Variovorax terrae: one gene and its partner. The protein of the gene in region 2 binds, or shares a complex with, the protein of the main gene of each other region. Links are inferred from orthologs where the notes say so. Each region holds a gene or a part of one and is shown on either strand. Other genes may lie near its edges.

Region 1 (3,379 bases), on a different replicon or contig from region 2:
GGCAGCACCAGGAACAGGCCCAGCATGCGCAGGGCAAAAATGGCCGCCAGCGAGCCGCTGGCGCGGCGCTCGACGGGCGTCATGGGGGTGGCGGCGGGAAGGGAGGGGCTGCTCATGGCACAAAAGCGGTGCAGGAAACTGTCAGGAGAACCGGCAAAAAACCGCTTGAAAAGGCGCTAAACCCGCTATTGTCCGGCATTCCCGTGCGGGGCCGGTAGCGCGCGCGCCGGTGCCGGTCTATCATGGTGGGTTTTTCCGGGCCTTCGCCCGAACAGTTCCAAGCAGTGAATTCCAGCACCGACGGCAAATACCTGGCGGCAGCGATGCAGCAGCGCATCAGCGTGCGCGGCGCACGCACGCACAACCTCAAGAACATCGATCTCGACATCCCGCGCAACCAGCTGGTGGTGATCACCGGCCTGAGCGGCTCGGGCAAGTCGTCGCTCGCGTTCGACACGCTGTACGCCGAAGGCCAGCGCCGCTACGTGGAAAGCCTGTCGGCCTATGCGCGGCAGTTCCTGCAGCTCATGGACAAGCCCGACGTGGACCTGATCGAAGGGCTGTCGCCCGCGATCTCCATCGAGCAGAAGGCCACCAGCCACAACCCGCGCTCCACCGTGGGCACGGTGACCGAGATCCACGACTACCTGCGCCTGCTGTACGCGCGCGCGGGCACGCCCTACTGCCCCGACCACGACCTGCCGCTGCAGGCACAGACCGTGAGCCAGATGGTGGATGCGGTGCTGGCCCTGCCCGAGGACACCCGGCTCATGGTGCTGAGCCCGATCGCGCGCGACCGCAAGGGCGAGTTCCTGGAAGTGTTCGCCGAGATGCAGAGCCAGGGCTACGTCCGCTTTCGGGTGGACGGCCAGGCCTGCGAATTCGACCAGCTGCCCAAGCTCAAGAAGGCGGAGAAGCACGACATCGACGTGGTGATCGACCGCATCAAGGTCCGGCCCGACATGAAGCAGCGCCTGGCCGAGAGCTTCGAGGCCGCGCTGCGCCTGGGCCAGGGCCGCGCCATCGCGCAGGAGATGGACACCGGCAAGGAGCACCTGTTCAATGCCAAGTTCGCCTGCCCGATCTGCAGCTACTCGCTGAGCGAGCTCGAGCCGCGCCTGTTCTCCTTCAATTCGCCGGTGGGCGCCTGCCCGGCCTGCGACGGCCTGGGCCACATGGAGTTCTTCGACCCGGCGCGCGTGGTCGCGTTTCCATCGCTGAGCCTGGCCAGCGGCGCGATCAAGGGCTGGGACCGGCGCAACGGCTACTACTTCAGCCTGATCGAAAGCCTGGCCAGGCACTACAAGTTCAGCGTCGACACGGCGTTCGAGGAACTGCCGGCGCCCGTGCAGCAAGTGGTGCTGCATGGCTCGGGCGAGGAAGACATCCGGTTCAGCTACGTCATGGACTCGGGCAACTTCGCGGGCAAGAAGCTCACCAAGAAGCACCCGTTCGAAGGCATCATCCCCAACATGGCGCGGCGCTACCGCGAAACCGATTCGGTGGCGGTGCGCGAGGAACTGGCGCGCTACCGCAGCCTGCAGCCCTGCCCCGATTGCGGCGGCACGCGCCTGCGGCGCGAGGCGCGCCACGTGAAGGTGGGCGAGGGCGAGCAGGCCCGGGCCATCTACGAGATCAGCCGCGCCACGCTGCGCGAGAGCTTCAACTACTTCAACGCCCTGCGGTTGCAGGGCGCCAAGGCCGAGATCGCCGACAAGGTGGTGCGCGAGATCGGCCTGCGGCTCAAGTTCCTCAATGACGTGGGGCTCAACTACCTGAGCCTCGACCGCAGCGCCGACACCCTGAGCGGCGGCGAAGCGCAGCGCATCCGGCTAGCCAGCCAGATCGGCTCGGGCCTGACGGGCGTGATGTACGTGCTCGACGAGCCCAGCATCGGCCTGCACCAGCGCGACAACGACCGGCTGATCGGCACGCTCAAGCACCTGCGCGACATCGGCAACAGCGTGCTGGTGGTGGAGCACGACGAGGACATGATCCGCGCCGCCGACCACGTGATCGACATGGGACTGGGCGCGGGCGTGCACGGCGGGCGCGTGATCGCACAGGGCACCTTCGAGGAGGTGCAGGCCAACGCCGAGTCGCTGACCGGCCGCTACCTGGCCCAGACCCTGAAGATTGCCGTACCCGCGCAGCGCCACTCGCTGGCCGCCCAGGCCGACCCGCAGGTGCTGAAGATCGTCCACGCCACCGGCAACAACCTGAAGAACGTGAGCGTGGACTTTCCCGTGGGCCTGCTGACCTGCGTGACCGGCGTCTCGGGCTCGGGCAAGAGCACCCTGGTCAACGACACGCTGTACGCCGCCGTGGCGCGCCAGCTCTACCGCTCGCACGAGGAGCCGGCGCCGCACGAGGCGATCGAGGGCATCGAGCATTTCGACAAGGTCATCAACGTCGACCAGTCGCCCATCGGCCGCACGCCGCGCAGCAACCCGGCCACCTACACCGGCCTGTTCACGCCGATCCGCGAGCTGATGGCCGAGGTGCCGATGGCGCGCGAGCGCGGCTACGGCCCGGGGCGCTTCTCCTTCAACGTGGCGGGCGGCCGCTGCGAGGCCTGCCAGGGCGACGGCGTGGTCAAGGTGGAGATGCACTTCCTGCCCGACGTCTACGTGCCCTGCGACGTCTGCCACGGCCAGCGCTACAACCGCGAGACGCTGGAGGTGCTGTACAAGGGCCGCAACATCGCGCAGATCCTCGACATGACGGTCGAGACCGCGCACGAGTTCCTGAAGGCCGTGCCCACCATCGCGCGCAAGCTGCAGACCCTGCTGGACGTCGGCCTGAGCTACATCAAGCTCGGGCAGGCCGCCACCACGCTGTCGGGCGGCGAGGCGCAGCGCGTCAAGCTCGCGCTGGAACTCAGCAAGCGCGACACCGGCCGCACGCTCTACATCCTGGACGAGCCCACCACCGGCCTGCACTTCGCCGACATCGACCTGCTGCTCAAGGTGCTGCACCAACTGCGCGACGCGGGCAACACCATCGTGGTGATCGAGCACAACCTCGACGTCATCAAGACCGCCGACTGGCTGATCGACATGGGCCCCGAAGGCGGCGCCGGCGGCGGCCAGGTGGTGGGCACCGGCACGCCGGAAGAACTGGCGGCCCACCCGGACAGCCACACCGGGCGCTACCTCAAGACCGTGCTGGCACGCTAGGCACCGCCATCCAGCGGGCCGCCGCGCACCTCACACGGGCTCGGCCAGCCACTCCCAGGGCCGCTCCCGGCGCACGCGCTGCTGGTAGGCGGCGATGGCCGGCTCGCGCCGGAGCGTCACCTCCACCTCGTCGGCCCCGGCCAGCAGCATCTCGCGGCGGAAGTCGGGCAGGGTGAAGGAAATCGGCTCGCCATCGGGCG
Region 2 (4,171 bases):
TGGCAGGCAGCCACCAGCTCGGCGGCGCCCGGGTTGAGCTGCAGGCGCTGCTCGTAGACCTGCTGCATGTGGGCCACGGTGACACCCTTGAGCAGGGCCACGCGCTGGCGCAGGCTTTCTTTGTAGTCGGTGATCTCGCCGCGCATCGCGGCCTCGGTGATGGCGGCCACCTCGGCCTTGCGGCCCGCGGCATCGGCGATCTCGTCCACGCACTCGATGTTGATCAGCGTGGAGTCCATGTCGAAGGCGATCAGCTTGAAGTCCTTCAGGTTCAGCGGCGGGGTGAAGCCCTGGATCACGAGGCCCGGGGCAATTTCGCGGGAGGAGGTCATGCGGTGGTGGTTTCCGTTTGGGGTTGTCCGAGCGAGCGCAGCACGTCGCGCACCATCTGGGCGCGGTCCTTGGGCTCCTTGAGTTCGCGCTCGATGCGCAGTTTTTCGTTGCCGGCCAGCTTGATGTGGCGGTTTTTCTGGATCAGCTCGATGATGCGCATCGAGTCGATCGGCGGGTTGGGCCGGAAGGTGATGTTGATCAGCCCCGGCGCCGCATCGACCTTCACCACGCCGTAGGGCCGGGCGATGACGCGCAGGCGGTGCACGTCGATCAGCGTCTGCGCCTGCGGCGGCAGCTTGCCGAAGCGGTCCACGATCTCCTCGAGCAGCGTGTCGATCTGGTCGGTGGTCCTCGCCGTGGCGAGCTTCTTGTAGAACGACAGGCGCAGGTGCACGTCGCCGCAGTAGTCGTCGGGCAGCAGCGCGGGCGCGTGCAGGTTGATCTCGGTGGTGACCGACAGCGGGCTCAGCAGGTCGGGCTCCTTGCCGGCCTTGAGTGAGCGCACGGCTTCGGACAGCATCTCGTTGTAGAGCTGGAAGCCGACCTCCATCATGTTGCCGCTCTGGTTCTCGCCCAGCACCTCGCCGGCGCCGCGGATCTCCAGGTCGTGCATCGCGAGGTAGAAGCCGGAGCCCAGTTCCTCCATCTGCTGGATCGCATCCAGCCGCTGGCTGGCATGCTTGGTCAGCCCTTCGGTGTCGGGCACCATCAGGTAGGCGTAGGCTTGGTGGTGGCTGCGCCCGACGCGGCCGCGCAGCTGGTGCAGCTGCGCCAGGCCGAACTTGTCGGCGCGGCTGATCACGATGGTGTTGGCCGTGGGCACGTCGATGCCGGTTTCGATGATGGTGGAGCACAGCAGCAGGTTGTGGCGCTGCGCCACGAAGTCGCGCATCACGCGCTCCAGCTCGCGCTCGGGCATCTGGCCATGGGCCACGGCGATGCGGGCCTCGGGCAGGATCTCTTCGAGCTTCTGGCGCCGGTTCTCGATGGTCTCGACCTCGTTGTGCAGGAAGTAGATCTGGCCGCCGCGCTTGAGCTCGCGCAGCACGGCCTCGCGGATCACGCCGTTGCCTTCGTTGCGCACGAAGGTCTTGATCGCCAGCCGGCGCTGCGGCGCGGTGGCGATCACCGAGAGGTCGCGCAGGCCTTCGAGCGCCATGCCCAGCGTGCGCGGGATCGGCGTGGCGGTGAGCGTGAGCACGTCGACCTCGGCGCGCAGCGCCTTCATGGCTTCCTTGTGGCGCACGCCGAAGCGGTGCTCCTCGTCGATGATGAGCAGGCCCAGGTTCTTGAACTTGGTGGATTCGGACAGCAGCTTGTGCGTGCCCACCACGATGTCCACGCCGCCGTCGGCGATGCCCTTGATGGCGGCGCTGATCTCCTTGCCCGAGCGGAAGCGTGAGACCTCGGCCACCTTCACGGGCCACTTGGCAAAGCGGTCCACCAGCGTCTGGTAGTGCTGCTCGGCCAGCAGCGTGGTGGGCGCGAGGAAGGCCACCTGGCGGCCGCCGGTGACGGCAACGAAGGCCGCGCGCAGGGCCACCTCGGTCTTGCCGAAGCCCACGTCGCCGCAGACCAGCCGGTCCATCGGGCGCGGCGAGATCATGTCCTGGATCACGGCATGGATGGCGGCGCGCTGGTCGGCGGTTTCGTCGAAGCCGAAATCGTTGGCGAAGATTTCGTAGTCCTGAGGCGAGTATCGGAACGCGTGGCCTTCCCGCGCGGCCCGGCGCGCGTAGATGTTGAGCAGCTCGGCGGCGGAGTCGCGCACCTGCTCGGCGGCCTTGCGCCTGGCTTTCTCCCACTGGCCCGAGCCGAGCTTGTGCAGCGGCGCCTCGTCGGCGCTGACGCCGGTGTAGCGGCTGATCTGGTGCAGCTGGCTCACCGGCACGTAGAGCGTGGCCTTGTCGGCGTATTCCAGGTGCAGGAATTCGCTCGAACCCTGGCCCAGGTCCATGTTGATCAGGCCCTTGTAGCGGCCGATGCCGTGGGCCGAATGGACCACCGGGTCGCCGACGTTGAGCTCCGACAGGTCCTTGATCAGGGCCTCGACGTCGCTGACCTGCTCCTGCTTCTTGCGCCGGCGCGTGGTTGGGCCGGCGGCGAAGAGCTCGGTCTCGGTCACGAAGTCGATGCCGTCCTCGAGCCAGCTGAAGCCGACCGTGAGCGCGGCGGTGGCGATGCCGAGCTTCTCGTCGCTGGACTGGAACTCGGCCAGCGAGTCGAAGGCCGGCGGGCCGACATGGCTGGCGCGCAGGAAGTCGAGCAGGCTCTCGCGCCGGCCGTCGCTCTCGGCCAGCAGCAGCACGCGGTGCGCGGTGTTGCGCACATGCTCCTTCAGGCGCGCCAGCGGCTCCTCGGCGCCGCGCAGCACCGACAGCTCGCCCAGCTTCTGGAAATGGGCGTTGTCGGCCACGTCCTCGACGGCGGGCCGGATCGCGAGCTGCGCATGGGCATTGGCCCGCGCGTAGAACTGCTCGGTGCCGAGAAACAGGGCCTCGGGCGGCAGCACCGGGCGCTCGGGGTCGCCCTGCACCAGGCGGTAGCGGTCCCGGGTGTCCTGCCAGAAGCGCTGGAAGGCCGGCTCCAGGTCGCCGTGCAGCACCACGGTGGCGTCGGCGCCGAGGTAGTCGAACACCGTGGCCGTGTCGTCAAAGAACAGCGGCAGGTAATACTCGATGCCCGCCGTGGCCACGCCGTTGCCCATGTCCTTGTAGATGCGGCTCTTGGTCGGATCGCCTTCGAGCAGCTCGCGCCAGCGGCCGCGGAATTTGGCGCGCGCCTCGTCGTCCATCGGGAATTCGCGCCCGGGCAGCAGGCGCACCTCGGGCACGGGGTAGAGGCTGCGCTGGCTGTCAGGGTCGAAGGTGCGGATGCTGTCGATCTCGTCGTCGAACAGGTCGACCCGGTAGGGCACGGGCGAGCCCATCGGGAACAGGTCGATCAGGCCGCCGCGCACCGCGTACTCGCCGGGGCTCACCACCTGCGTCACGTGGCTGTAGCCGGCCAGGGTCAACTGGGCCTTGAGCCGGGCCTCGTCGAGCTTCTGCCGGGCCTTGAAATGGAAGGTGTAGCCCGCCAGGAAGGCCGGCGGCGCCAGGCGGTACAGCGCGGTGGTGGCCGGCACGATCACGACGTCGGCCTCGTGCTGGCTGATGCGCCAGAGCGTAGCCAGCCGCTCGGAAATCAGGTCCTGGTGCGGCGAGAAGGTGTCGTAGGGCAGCGTCTCCCAGTCGGGGAACAGCGCGCAGCGCAGCTGTGGCGCGAAGAAGGCGATTTCGTCGATCAGCCGCTGCGCATCAATGGCGTCTGCCGTGACGATGGCGGTGCGCTTGCGCGCAGCCTTCTCGCGCTCGCCAAGCGCCGCGAGCAGCAGGGCATCCGCCGAGCCCGCGGGGCGGGGCAGGGTGTAGCGTTTGCCGGCCGTAAGTTTTGGTAAGTCCATCAGAAACACAAATACAAAACACCCCCCGCCTGACATGGCGGGGGGTGTAAAAGCTTGTCAGGTGCTGATTTTAAAATGTGAACACATGTCCTTGCTTGCAACAGTCGCCGGTACCCCGGCATCCCCCCGTTTTTTTGCCCTGATTCCCTGCGCGGGCACGGGCTCGCGCGCGGGCACCGCGCAGCCCAAACAGTACCAGCCGCTGGCCGGCCTGCCGATGGTGCTGCACACGCTCGCGGCGTTCGCGGCCGTGCCGCGCCTGGCGCGCTGCCTGGTGGTGGTGGCCCCCGGCGACCGCTTCCTGGACCACCCGGACGCCTCGTTTTCGATCGCGGACTGCGGCGGCGCAACGCGCGCCCTGAGCGTCCTGAACGGCCTGGGGCAACTGGCGGC

The links. The genes of interacting proteins can lie anywhere in the genome.
Region 1: the proteins of mfd (region 2) and uvrA are in contact, whole or in part, in a crystal structure (PDB 4DFC), measured with the Escherichia coli proteins. The link is inferred for Variovorax terrae from one-to-one orthologs.

Annotation. Positions count from the first base shown.
Region 1 is NZ_JALGBI010000003.1:545,979-549,357, reverse strand. It holds uvrA (excinuclease ABC subunit UvrA), read left to right. Parts: upstream 1-323; coding sequence 324-3,179; downstream 3,180-3,379. Other genes in the region: leuD (3-isopropylmalate dehydratase small subunit), read right to left, coding at 3,210-3,379; MMF98_RS21965 (MFS transporter), read right to left, coding at 1-83. UniProt on the Escherichia coli protein: The UvrABC repair system catalyzes the recognition and processing of DNA lesions. UvrA is an ATPase and a DNA-binding protein. A damage recognition complex composed of 2 UvrA and 2 UvrB subunits scans DNA for abnormalities.
Region 2 is NZ_JALGBI010000001.1:1,514,725-1,518,895, forward strand. The notes cover bases 129-4,171. They hold mfd (transcription-repair coupling factor), read right to left. Parts: upstream 3,779-4,171; coding sequence 329-3,778; downstream 129-328. Other genes in these bases: serB (phosphoserine phosphatase SerB), read right to left, coding at 129-332; ispD (2-C-methyl-D-erythritol 4-phosphate cytidylyltransferase), read left to right, coding at 3,864-4,171. Outside these bases: more of serB, read right to left, coding at 1-128. UniProt on the Escherichia coli protein: Couples transcription and DNA repair by recognizing RNA polymerase (RNAP) stalled at DNA lesions. Mediates ATP-dependent release of RNAP and its truncated transcript from the DNA, and recruitment of nucleotide excision repair machinery to the damaged site.